DNA from 3 places in the Amycolatopsis sp. NPDC003865 genome. Region 1 is predicted to be linked to each of the others. Evidence: riboswitches for the same ligand, from Rfam matches in the RefSeq annotation. Region 1 holds a riboswitch; each other region holds the start of a gene.
The links. A riboswitch is a leader RNA that binds a small molecule or an ion and turns the genes downstream of it on or off. The one in region 1 is predicted to bind S-adenosylmethionine.

Region 1 (4,271 bases):
CCAGCGCGGCCAGGAGCGGACCGCGCACGTCCCCGGGCAGCCGCAGCTCGAGGGCGCCGACCAGGTCGAGCAGCGGGACGGCCACCAGCGCGCCCAGGGTGCCCAGCACGAACCGGACGGGCCGCGGCGGCGTGCCGGCCCGGCGCAGCGACAGCCAGTACCAGCCGGCCACGGCGAGCACCACGCAGGCGAGGCCGGTGAGCCAGCCGAGCGTCGCCGACGGGACCACGTCGGTCGCGGTGGCGATCGCGACGCCCGAGAGCTGGTTGTCGGGCAGGCCCGTGCCGCCGAGGCCACCGGTGCCCACCAGCATCCGGTTCTCGCGGGTCATCGGCAGCGCCTGGAGGCCGGCGAACCGGCCGATGCCGTCCGCCGGGACCAGCGCGACCGCCACCATCACGAGCTGGGCGAACCCCAGCGCGGCCAACGGGAACCAGGAACGCCGCCGTCTCCCCATCGGCCCAGGCTAGCGCTCAGCAGAACGGCGGCAGCTCCCGCGGGTCGCCGGCCGGGGCCCAGCGGCCGTCCACCTTCGCGTACTCCCAGCGGGCCCCGCGCGCGACGATCTGGCGCAGCGCCCGGACCACCCGGTCGACGTGCTCCTCGGTGCTGCCCAGGCCGAGGCTGACGCGGATCGCCTGCCGGCCGGTGCCCCCCGTGGTGCCGATGAGGCGCTCGGCCGCGATGTGGGCGCAGAAAGCGCCGTCGCGGACACCGATGCCGTACTCGGCCGACAGCACCGCGGCGAGCCAGCCCGGGTCGAAGCCGTCGACGACGAAGCTGACCGTGCCGACGCGGTCGACCGGCGCGTCGAACAGTCGCAGTTCGGCGCAGCCCGGGATGCCTTCGAGCCCCTTGCGCAGCCGGGTCAGCAGGGCCTGCTCGTGGTGGGCGATCGCGGCCCAGTTTTCGGACAGGGTTTCGCACGCGACGCCGAGCGCGTACACGCCGACGGTGTTGGGCGAACCGGCTTCGTGGCGCTCGGGCCCGGTGTTCCAGACGACGGCGTCCTCGGTGACGAGCTTGGTCGCGCCGCCACCGGCGAGGTAGGGCCGGGCGGCGCGCAGCCAGTCGGCGCGGCCGATCAGCGCGCCGGCGCCGAAGGGCGCGTAGAGCTTGTGGCCGGACAGTGCGACGTAGTCGACGTCCAGTTCCTTGATCGAGACGCGGCGGTGCGGGGCGAGCTGGGCGGCGTCGAGCGCGATGCGCGCGCCGTGCTTGCGCGCGACGGCCGCGATCTCGGCGACGGGGAGCAGCTCACCGGTCACATTGGACGCTCCGGTGACGACGACCAATCGCGGTCCCTGCGGGGCATCCGCGAGCGCTTCGTCCACAGCGGACACCGCGGCGAGGCGGGTGCGCGGGGTCGGGATCCGCCGGACGTTCGGGCCCTGCCACGGCAGCAGCGCGGCGTGGTGCTCGGTGTCGAAGACGATCACCGTGGTGTGCCGGGGCAGGCTGCGGGCGAGGAGGTTGAAGGAATCGGTGGTGTTGCGGGTGAACACGACGGTGTCGGTCCGCCGGGCGTCGACGAAGCGGCGCAGGACGTCGCGGGTGCGCTCGTAGAGCTTGGTGGAGACCTGGGACGCGAAGCCGGCACCGCGGTGGACGCTGGCGTACCAGGGCAGGAACTCGTCGACCTTCGCGCGGACGGCGTCGAGACTGGGGGCGCTCGCGGCGTGGTCGAGGTTGGCGTAGCCGATGGTCTCGCCGGTGACCAGCGGGACGCGCAGCGCGGCGCCGGCGACGGTCGGGATGGCTTGCGCGGCAACGGTTTCGAGCGGGGTGATCGTGCTGGTGCGGTCGATGGCGAGAGTCATCGGTGCCTCCTCGGCGGTCCGGGGGACCCCGGCGAGGGGCCCGCGCTTGCCCGTCGCACGGCGCGACCGGCCCGGTCTTCACCCGGGGCACCCCACCGCGGTAGGAGGGTTGCCGGCCAGCAAGCCGGGGCTTCGCGCTGGCACTCATGACCTGAGCCAGAAGGTAACCGAGAACGCGGCCGGCGGCCAACCCCCGCCTCACATTCTGAGACGCCGCTCACACACCGTGAGCGGTCAGAGCTTCGCCCGGAAATGGCCGGGGAGCTGCGTCACGGTGTTGTCCGCGAGGTGGGTCGCGGTGCCCGCGTACTGCCCGGCTCCGGCGGTGAAGCGCCAGCCGCCGAGGGTCTTGCCGTCGACGGGCTCGGCGGATTGGACATCCCCGCGCACGGTCCAGAGCGTGAAGTGCACGTGGGCGCCGGTGCTGGTGCCGCCGCACGGGAGCGCGTTGCCGGTCGAACCGAGGACGGCTCCGGCGTCGACGTGCTCACCGTCGGTGACCGCGATGGCCTCCAGGTGATAGTAGCCGGTCCGCCAGCCGCCGGCGTGGTCGACGGTGACCCAGTCCCCGCCGGCGCAGTGCCGCAGGTGCACGGTCCCGGCCAGCGGCGCGCGCACGGTCCGGTCGGCCGGGCTGAAGTCGATGGCGTTCTCGACGCCGGTGCTGCCGTCGTCGGAATGGATGCCGGCCGAGTAGACCTGCTGGCCGGCCTTGAACGGGAGGGCGAGGGCCGGGAACGGTGCCACTTCCGCGATCGCGGCCGGGGTGGCGAGCAGGCCGAGGACCACGGTCATCACGAGGGCGAGGGCGGTCCTGCGAAGTTTTGTCACCGTGCGTACCCCTTTGACCTAATGCTCACCCATTCGAACTAACTCGATCGGGCACAGAGTAGGCCAAAAGGCGGATCCCGGGGAAGGTTCCGGACGCGAAAGATCACCCTGGCGAGAAAAGATCACCACGTCGGCCCGGAGAGTGGACAGAGACCGGACAACGCAGGGTTCAGGCGGCTGCGGGCGGGGATTGCCGGGCGCGCCGACAGTGCCGGCGCAGGTGGGGCACTCGAGAACAGGCAGGGCGCTCGCCCGCCCCGAGCTGCCGTTGAATCGGACCGGCCGCGACCACGAACGGGTTGCCGCCCGGCTCGCGCGGCCACCGCCGGAAGCGGGTTACCGCCCCGACTCGCCCCGCCACCGGGCCAGCCGGCCGGCTCGGTCCACCGCGCGCAACCGGCGCTCGACCGCGTCGCGGACCGTCGTTGTCGTCACCACCAGCAGCTGGTCGTTCTCCTGCAGCCGGCTCGTCTTCTGCGGGGTGAAGCCGGCGCCCTCGCGGACCACCAAGCTGACCGTCGCGCCCGTCGGGAGGCGCAGCTCCGACAGGTACACGCCGTGCAGCTTCGACCCCGGCTGGATGCGGACCTGCAGCAGCTCGGCGCCCAGCTCGTCCAGCGGTGCGGAGTCGACCTCGACCTCGTGCGCCTCGGACTTCTTCGCCAGCCCGAGCTTGCGCCCGAGGGGCCCGAGCGTCGCGCCCTGGACCAGCGTCAGCACGATCACCAGCACGAACACCGCGTCGACCAGCCGTTGCGCGCCCGGCAGCCCCTGCGACAGCGGGATCATCGCCAGCACGATCGGCACCGCGCCGCGCAGCCCGGCCCACGACAGGAACGCCTGCTCCCGCCACGGCAACCGGAACGGCAGCACCGACAGCACCACCGAGATCGGCCGGGCCAGCAACAGCACGACGGCGCCGGCGACCAGGCCCGGGACCAGCGTCTCGAACAGCCGGCTCGGCGACGCGAACAGCCCGAGCAGCACGAACAGCCCGATCTGCGCCAGCCAGCCGAGCCCCTCGGCGAACGACAGCGTGTCCGACCGGTGCGGCAGCCGCGAATTGCCCAGCACCAGCGCGGCGACGTAGGTCGCGAGCAGCCCGGACGCGTGCGCCAGCTGCCCGGACGAGTACGCCACCACGCAGACCGCGACCGTCGCGAGCGGGTAGAGCCCGGTCGCCGGCAACGCCGCCCGGCGCAGCGCGATCCCGCCGAGCCAGCCGAAGCCGAGCCCGATCGCCAGGCCCGCGCCCAGTTCGTAGACCACCAGCAGCGGCAGCGTCCAGTCCACAGTGGTGCCTTCGGCCAGCACGACGACCGCAATGTACGCCGGCGCGTCGTTGATGCCGGACTCCAGCTCCAGCGCCCCGACCAGGCGCTTGCCGATGCCGGCCGTGCGCAGCACCGAGAAGACCGCCGCCGCGTCGGTCGAGGCGAGCACCGCACCCCACAGCAGGGCGAACCGCCAGTCGAGGCCGAGCAGGAAGTGCAGCGCCGCGCCGGTGACCGCGATGCTCACCACGACGGCCACTGTGGACAGTACGATTCCCAGTCCCAGCGCGGGTTTCACCGCCGACCAGCGCGTGGTCAGCCCGCCTTCGGCGAGGATCATGACGAG
Region 2 (4,271 bases), on a different contig from region 1:
AGCTGCCGCGGGTCACCCGATGCCAGCGCCTCGACGACCGGGGTGTGCGAGCCGATCCGCGGCGGGTTGCCGTCCGCGCGCAGCCGGTCGAGCTCGCCGAACACCTTCGGCGTCGACAGGCCCTGCTCGTCGAAGGCGAGCACCCAGTGGAAGGTGTGCCGGGAGAGCACCGGGACGAGCCGCTCTCCGCGCCCGGTGCCCAGCGCGGTGCCGCCGTAGAGCGCGAACGGGACGTCGCTGCCCAGGCCGGCGGCGATTTCGGCGAGTTCGTCGCGCGTGACGTCGAGGTTCCACAGGCTCGCCAGCCCGACCAGGGTCGCGGCCGCGTCGGCACTGCCGCCCGCCATGCCGCCCGCGACCGGGATGCCCTTGCGCAGCACCACCCGGACCTTCGGGTCGCCGGAGCGCCCGACGTGCGCGGACAGCGCTTCGACCGCGCGCCAGGCCAGGTTTTCGGGGCCGGTCGGGACCGAGCCCTCCCCCTCGCCGTAGACCTCGATGCCGGGCTCTTCGGTGACCGCGACGGTCACCTCGTCGGTCAGCGACAGCGCCTGGAAGACGGTCACCAGCTCGTGGTAACCGTCTTCGCGCAGGTCGTCGACCGCCAGGTGCAGGTTGACCTTGGCCGGAACCCGGACGGTGACTGGGGGCGGAACTACGGCGAGCACCCGACCAGCCTACGTGCCCGCGAAAACGCCCCGATGCGCCATGCGCATCGGGGCGTTCTCGGGGTTCGGGTCAGGCCGCGACGCCCTGGGGGCCGCGAGCGGTGTGCGTCACGTGGCCGCCGCGCTCGGCGACCCAGGCCAGGGCCGCGTCGGCGCGCTCGCCGCGGACACCCAGGCGGAAGCGGCCGACCGGGGTGTCGCCGATCCGGGTCAGGCCGCCGCCGATGGTGGCGAACTCGACGTCGAAGCGGCCCGCCGCCTCGGGCAGCAGCGCGCCGACCGACGCGAAGCCGACCAGCACGACGTCGACCGAGCGGTCGTAGCGCGACGCCTGCGAGCGCGTGGTCTCGATGGCGGGCAGCAGCGCCTGCGCGGTGCGGCTGGCCGGGTTCGAGATCAGGTCGAGCACCGTGCCGCGCTCGACGACTGTGCCGTCCTCGAGCACCGCGACGTCGTCGCAGACCCGGCGGACCACGCCGGCGTCCGGCGTCGTGATGACAACCGTGGTGCCCAGCTCGGAGCGGGCGCGGTCGAGCACGGCGAGGACCGAACCGGCCTCCTCCGGGTCGACGCCGGCCGTCGGGTCGTCGGCGAGCAGCACGGCGGGCGCCGCCGCGAGGGCCTTGGCGACCGCGACGCGGCGGAGCTGACCCTCCGACAGCTCGCCGGGACGCTGCGTCGCGCGCTGCGTCAGGCCGACCAGGTCGAGCAGCGAGCCGACCCGGCTGCGGCGCTGCGGGCCGTCGACGCCGAGCTGCTCGAGCGGGGAGGCGATGTTGCCGGCGATGGTGCGCTCGGCGATCAGCTCCGGCTTGGTCGAGACGACGCCGAGCTGGCGGCGGATCTCGCGCAGGCGGCGGCCGTCGAGGGTGCCGGTGTTGAGGCCGTCGAGCCGGACGACACCGCGGTCGGGCCGCTCCTGCAGCGCGATGCAGCGGGCGAGGACGGACTTGCCGGACCCGGCGGGACCGACCACGCCGAACAGCGAGCCCGCCTGGACGTCGACGCTCACGTCGCGCAGGGCGAGGACCGAATTTCCGTTGGTGGCAAAGGATTTGGACAGGTTTTCGACGGTGATCACGAAGGCTCCAGAAAACGGGGTGCGCGCGGCGCGCGGCACCCGGCCGCAAGCGAAAGTCGTCCTAAGTGGACGGTGCGTGAAGAAGAGGTGGACCGGCTACGACGAGCTCAGTGGGAGCGTCGACATGCGGTCACGGAGCGGCGGCCTTCGTCGACAACGCGACGCCTGGTCAGGAGCAGGGGGCGGGCTACCCTCTTCATCGGAAACGGCCTCCATCGGTCCTGGCGGTAGCACCTGCCCTGCGGAGGGTGGTTGCTGCGACTTCGGCGAGCCAGGTCTCTCAGTCGCTCGGGATGGACGTACTGAGTAAAACCGATCCCGAGGAGCGAACGCAAGCCCGTCGGCCCAGATCACACGACTGGAGGTGTCCGAATCGCGACATGGCACGGCAAGAGGCGTGCTTTTCGCCGACCGGCGTCGACTTCCACTGTGGACCTGCTAACGGACGGCGGCGATCCGGGCGAAGTCGTGCACGTCCAGTTGTTCACCGCGGGTCTTCGGATCGATCCCGGCGGCCGTGAGCAGCTCCCCCGCGCGCTCGGCGGAGCCCGCCCAGCCCGCGAGCGCGGCGCGGAGGGTCTTCCGGCGTTGCGAGAAGGCGGCGTCGACGAGGCCGAAGAGCCGATCGCGGTCGTCCGACGCCGGAGCGTCACCGCGCTCGAAGGCGACGAGCGCCGAGTCGACGTTGGGCACCGGCCAGAACACCGAGCGCGGCACGGCGGCGACCTTGCGCGCCGGGCCGTACCAGGCGAGCTTGACGCTGGGGACGCCGTAGATCCGGCTGCCGGGTCCGGCGGCCATCCGGTCGGCGACCTCGGTCTGGACCATGACGAGACCCTTGGCGAGCGAGGGCACTTCGGCGAGCAGATGCAGCACGACGGGGACGGCGACGTTGTAGGGCAGGTTGGCGACGAGCGCGGTCGGCTCGCCCAGTTCCTCGCGGGTGACGCGGAGGGCATCGGCCCCGACGACGGTCAGCCGGCCCGCGGCCTCGGGCCCCCGCTCGGCGACGGTCTTGGGGAGCCGTTCGGCGAGCTTGGGATCGATCTCGACGGCGACGACGTGCGCACCGGTGGCGAGCAGGCCGAGGGTCAGCGAGCCGAGCCCGGGCCCGACCTCGAGGACGACGTCGTCTTCGGCGACGCCGGCCAGCTCGACGATCCGCCGGACGGTGTTGGGATCGTGCACGAAGTTCTGCCCGAGCTTCTTGGTCGGCCGCACGTCGAGTTCGGCCGCCAGCCCGCGGATTTCGGCCGGTCCCAGCAGTTCAACCACCGGACGAGCTTACCGATCGTGGTCCGGCGGGCTTCCGCTCGGTGCAAGTCGTCGTGGCAGACCCAGGAACGCGAACGGCCCCCACCTCGTCGAGGTGAGGGCCGTTCGGAAAAGCTCTCAGGCCTTCTTGCCGCAGACCGGCCAGGCGCTGTAGCCGCCACGGGCGTCGCGGACCTTCTCCGCGATCGCGATCTGCTGCTCGCGCGACGCCTGGTTCGGGTACGCCGCGTACGCGTCGCCGCCGTAGGCGTCCCACGTGCGCTTGTCGAACTGGAGGCCGCCGTAGTAGCCGTTGCCCGTGTTGATGGCCCAGTTGCCGCCCGACTCGCACTGCGCGATGCGGTCCCACGCCGAGCCGTCGCCGATCGCCGGCGTCGGGGCCTGCTTGGTGCCGACGTGGATGATCTTCGGCTTCGGCTGGGTGATGACCTGCTCGGAGATGCTCTCGCGGGAGACCTCTTTGCCGTTCTTCTGCGTGACCTTGTAGGTCACCATCTTCTCGCCCGGCGTGCCCGGGTCCTCGACCGAGGTCTTGCCCTTGGCGAGGTCCGGGTCGTCGACGCGCTGCTCGGGCGGGTCGATGCTCTCCTTCTGGACGACCGTCGAGACGCCGGTGCGGCTGATGTGCACCTCGGCGCCGTCGGTCAGCTTGACGTCCAGGCCGCCCTCGGCCTGGTCCTCCGGGCCCAGGGTGAGCTTGTACTCGCCCAGGAACTCCTTCGTCGTGACCGCGGTCGTCTTCACCTGCTTCGGCGCGTTGGCGCCGTCGTACAGGGTGATGTTCTTCAGGGTCTTGATCTCGACGGTGGCGCCCTGCAGGGGCAGCTCGCCGTCCTTCGGCATCGACATCCACGTGCCGGGCTTGTCCAGCTCGGTCATGCCGAGCTGGCCCAGGGCGTCACCGAGGTGGGTGGCGCGGACCCAGGAGGTGTGCTCCGCGCCATCGACGATCATCTTCAGCTGGCGGCCGCGCTCGAGCTTGATGACGCCGCCGTCGCCGACCTCCGCCTGTGGGGAGGGGGAGAGCGAGTCGTGCGCGCCCACGGACAGGCCGGCGTCCTCCAGCACCTCGCCGACGGTGTCGCCGAACGAGTGCACGGTGGTCTGCTGGCCGTCGACGTCGACGGTGATGCTCTTGTTCATCGCCAGCGCGGCCGCGCCGCCGCCGGCGATGGAAATCATGACGCTGAGGACGGCGCCCTTGAGGAAGCGGCGCTTCCAGACCTTGGTCGTCTGGCGGAGGCCCT
Region 3 (4,271 bases), on a different contig from region 1:
CTGCTGCCCGCCCTCTTCGGCCAGGGTCTCCACGCGCGCGACCAGCACCCGGACCGCGTCCTTGCCTTGGTACGGCGGTGCGGAATGGAGGTACAACGCCGCTTCACGCTCGATCGCGTAGCCGATCTGGCTGTGCTCCACCCAGTTCTGGTGCATGCCGAACGTCGTCCGGATGCCGGTGGCGACCAGCACGACGGCGCCGAGCGCAGCGATGACGACCGAGTCGAGGTGGGCGGTCGCGGCCACCGGGATCGCGGCCGAGCCGGTGAGGGCGATGACCTCCACCACGCCGTACCGCAGGCGGTCTCGCCGGGCGCCCTTCTTGTACCAGCGCCACTTCGCGACGACCGTCATCGGCAAGGCCTGGCCGTCGCGTTCGGCGGTGACCATCCAGTGCTTGCCGAGATTCCGCATTCCGAACCCTCCCGGACCGAGCCGACACCTGGCGGGTGCCGACCTTATCGGTCCGGGGAAACGCGAAAGGAGGTACTCGCCGGGGCGAGCCGCGTGGCCCGCCCCGGCGGGGACGTCAGTAGCCGAGCGCCTCGTTCACCGCGGCGGCCGACGGCGGCACGGTCGCCTTCGGGCCGATGTGGTTCTCGACCGCGTCGAGGGTCTTGAGGCCGTCGCCGGTGATCAGGAGGACCGTCTCGGCGTCCGGGTCGAGCTTGCCCGTCTCCACCAGCTTCTTCGCCGTCGCCACGGTGACCCCGCCGGCGGTCTCGGTGAAGATGCCCTCGGTGCGGGCCAGCAGCCGGATGCCCTCGACGACCTCCTCGTCGGTGACGTCCTCGATCGCGCCGCCGGTGCGGTTGACGATGTCGAGGACGTACGGGCCGTCGGCCGGGTTGCCGATCGCCAGCGAGCGGGCGATCGTGTCCGGCCTCACCGGCTGGACCACGTCCTGGCCGGCGCGGAACGCGGCCGACACCGGCGAGCAGCCGGTCGCCTGTGCGCCGAACACCTTGTACGGGCTGGCGTCCACGAGACCGAGCTGGCCCAGCTCGCGGAAACCCTTGTCCACCTTCGTCAGCTGCGAACCGGAAGCGATCGGCACGACGATCTGCGGCGGGATGCGCCAGCCGAGCTGCTCGGCGACCTCGAAGGCGAGCGTCTTCGAGCCCTCCGAGTAGTACGGCCGGACGTTCACGTTCACGAACGCCCACTTCGGGTGCTCACCGGCCAGCTCGGTGGCGAGGCGGTTGACGTCGTCGTAGTTGCCGTCGACGGCGATCAGGTCGCCGTCGTACACCGCGGTGGTGAGGATCTTGGCGCGCTCGAGGGTCTTGGGGATCAGCACGACCGACCGCCAGCCGGCGCGGGCCGCGGCGGCGGCCGTCGCGTTGGCCAGGTTGCCGGTCGAGGGACACGCCAGCACCTCGAAGCCGAACTCGCGGGCCGCGGCCAGCGCGACGGCGACGACGCGGTCCTTGAACGAGTGCGTCGGGTTGCCGGTGTCGTCCTTGACCCACACGCGCTTGAGGCCGAGTTCCTTGGCGAGGCGGTCGGCGCGGACCAGCCGGGTCGCGCCGGGCTCGGTGTTCGGGATCTCTTCGACGTTGGACGGAACCGGGAGGAGCTTCTTGTAGCGCCAGATGTTCTTGGGGCCGGCCTCGATGTCCTCGCGGCGGACGCGGCCGAAGTCGTAAGCGACCTCGAGCGGCGAGAAGTCCTCGGCGGAGACGAATTCCGGGGCGAGCGGCTGCCGGTGACCCTCTTCCTTCGACACCAGTTCGACGGCGGGACCGAGATCCGGGGTCTTCGTGGTGGAGGTCGTGCCGAGGGTTGCGGTCATCGCGAGGTTCCTTTCCTCATCTGCCCCGCCGAAGCGGGCCGGAATTGGCACCGTGGTCGTCAGCTACCCCGCGATCGCGGGATGACAGGCTGTACGCCGGTTGCCGGGGCTTCGTCGGGCCGTTCCCTCTGCCCCTCTGGATGAGCGGTATTCGGTTGTCGGTGCGCGCCGATCGGCGCGCCGCCTCGTGGACACCGTACGACATCGCGCTCACGCCGTGCCACGCCGGTTGCCGCACATCACCGGAGCGGGCGCACAACACCGCAAGTGAGAGGATCCTCGGGTGACCGCGCAAGCCACCGCCCCCGCCCCGCTGCACCTGGTGCTCGGCGAGGAAGAACTGCTGATCGAACGGGCCGTCCGCGAGACGCTCGCCGCGGCCAGGGCGATCGACGCCACGGCCGAGCTGACGCGGGTCCGGGTGTCGGATCTCACAGCACCTGAGCTGGCCGAACTCGTCAGCCCGTCGCTGTTCAGCGAAGGCCGGGTGATCGTCCTCGAGTCGGCGCAGGACATCTCGCAGGAGCTGGCCGACGCCGTGGCTTCCTACCTGAAGGACCCGGCGGACGGTGTCGTGCTGGTCGTCGTGCACACCGGCGGCGGCCGCAGCAAGGCGGGCAAGTCGCTCCCCGCGGCGCTGAAGAAGGCCGGCGCCGAGGTCACGGAGTGCCCGAAGCTGACCAAGCCGGCCGAGCGCGAGCAGTTCGTGCGGCACGAGGTGCGCCGCGCGGGCGGCAAGATCGACCCGGCGGGGGTGGCTGCGCTGATCGACGCGGTGGGCTCCGACCTGCGCGAACTCTCCTCGGCGGCCAGTCAGCTGGTCGCCGACACGGGCGGGACGGTCGACGCCGACGCCGTCCGCCGGTACCACCGCGGCCGCGCCGACGTGACGGGCTTCGCGGTCGCGGAGAAGGCGGTCAGCGGCGACCGGTCGGCGGCGCTGGAGTCGCTGCGCTGGGCGATGCAGCTGGGCGTCCCGCACGTCCTGGTGGCGGACGCGCTGGCCGACGCCGTCCGCACGATCGCCCGGGTGTCGGGCGCGGGCCGCGGCAACCCGAACCAGATGGCCGGCGAGCTGGGCATGCCGCCGTGGAAGATCCGCAAGGCCCAGGGGCAGTCGCGGGGCTGGAACCAGGACGGCCTGGCCACGGCGATGCGCGTGGTCGCGCGCCTGAACGCCGAGGTCAAGGGCGTGGCGGCCGACCCGGGCTACGCGCTCGAGCGCGCCGTCCTCGAAGTGGCGGCCGCCAAGGGCTGACCCCGGGCATGAAGAAAGCCCCGGCCGGAGCCGGGGCTTTCCCAGAAATCAGCTTCAGAGCGCGTTGACGCGCTTCGCCAGCGCCGACTTCTTGTTGGCGGCCTGGTTGGCGTGGATGACGCCCTTCGAGACGGCCTTGTCCAGCTTCTGGGCGGCGTCGCGCTGCAGCTCGACGGCCTTGGCCTTGTCGCCGGCCTCGGCGGCTTCGCGGACCTTGCGGATCGCGGTCTTCACCGAGGACCGGATCGCCTGGTTGCGCTGACGCGCCTTCTCGTTCGTCGTGATGCGCTTGATCTGCGACTTGATGTTGGCCATAGGGCAACTCCTGTTTCACTCGGTGAGATCGCCGCCGCGCTGAAGTGGCCCCGCGGAAAGCGGGTTTCCTCCATGACGGAATGCCGCACGGGCAGCGAGCGACCACTTTAACAGCCGGGCCGCGGGCGTCCGGCACCGGGAGTACGGTGGGTGACGGCAGTGCCTAGGGTTCCGTCGCCGGCCCGCGCAGCCGACACACAACCAGGGCCGGCGGGCCTGGTCCGAGCGGCACCATCGGCGGGCCCGGACGGCCGGTCGTTCATCTGACGGGGCAAAAGCCTGGAGGACCCGGTTTTCGCGCGCGCGAAAACCCGAAGGGGTCCCGTGAACGCCACCGCTCTGTCCCTCGTCCTCGTCGCCGCCGTCGTGCACGCCGCGTGGAACCTCGCCGCCAAGCGGATCTCCTCCGGCGGTACCCAGTTCGTCTGGCTCTACTACACGGTTTCCGCCGTCTTCCTGCTGCCGGTGACCGTCGTGCTGCTGGTCGTCGAGCCCGCACGTCCACAGTGGAGCTGGCTGCTCGCCGCCGTGGTGACGTCGGTGCTGCACGTCGCCTACGGCGTCGTCCTGCAACGCGGGTACCGGGTCGGGGACCTCTCCGTCGTCTATCCCGTCGCGCGGGGCACCGGGCCGCTGCTGTCGGTGCTGGCCGCCGTCCTCGTGCTCGGCGAACGGCCCGGCGTCCTCGGCCTGGTCGGCGCGTTCCTGGTCATCGCCGGCGTGCTGGTGATCAGCACCGGCCGCCAGGCGGACGACGCACGGGCGGTCAAGGCGGGGATCCGCTACGGCCTGCTGACCGGCGCCACCATCGCCGGCTACACGCTCTGGGACGCGCACTCCGTGACCGGCCTCGGTGTGCCGCCGGTCGTCTACTTCGGCCTCGGCTCGATCCTGCAGAGCGCG

Region 2: linked by a shared signal. The riboswitch ahead of ACWEVP_RS35490 (methionine ABC transporter ATP-binding protein) and the one ahead of ACWEVP_RS24005 (aminotransferase class V-fold PLP-dependent enzyme) in region 1 are both predicted to bind S-adenosylmethionine.
Region 3: linked by a shared signal. The riboswitch ahead of thrC (threonine synthase) and the one ahead of ACWEVP_RS24005 (aminotransferase class V-fold PLP-dependent enzyme) in region 1 are both predicted to bind S-adenosylmethionine.

What each region holds. Positions count from the first base shown of each region.
Region 1 covers NZ_JBSGJA010000010.1:102,873-107,143, forward strand. The annotation lists gene ACWEVP_RS24000 (hypothetical protein) at 1-457, opposite strand, end outside; gene ACWEVP_RS24005 (aminotransferase class V-fold PLP-dependent enzyme) at 474-1,820, opposite strand; SAM riboswitch class IV at 1,858-1,972, opposite strand; gene ACWEVP_RS24010 (M23 family metallopeptidase) at 2,055-2,651, opposite strand; gene ACWEVP_RS24015 (potassium/proton antiporter) at 2,988-4,271, opposite strand, start outside.
Region 2 covers NZ_JBSGJA010000018.1:183,550-187,820, reverse strand. The annotation lists gene ACWEVP_RS35495 (4-(cytidine 5'-diphospho)-2-C-methyl-D-erythritol kinase) at 1-668, opposite strand, end outside; gene ACWEVP_RS35490 (methionine ABC transporter ATP-binding protein) at 739-1,749, opposite strand; SAM riboswitch class I at 1,959-2,049, opposite strand; gene rsmA (16S rRNA (adenine(1518)-N(6)/adenine(1519)-N(6))-dimethyltransferase RsmA) at 2,188-3,024, opposite strand; gene ACWEVP_RS35480 (transglycosylase family protein) at 3,142-4,271, opposite strand, start outside.
Region 3 covers NZ_JBSGJA010000005.1:139,211-143,481, reverse strand. The annotation lists gene ACWEVP_RS14810 (DUF4231 domain-containing protein) at 1-414, opposite strand, end outside; gene thrC (threonine synthase) at 530-1,795, opposite strand; SAM riboswitch class I at 1,809-1,942, opposite strand; gene holA (DNA polymerase III subunit delta) at 2,079-3,053, shown strand; gene rpsT (30S ribosomal protein S20) at 3,108-3,368, opposite strand; gene ACWEVP_RS14790 (DMT family transporter) at 3,693-4,271, shown strand, end outside.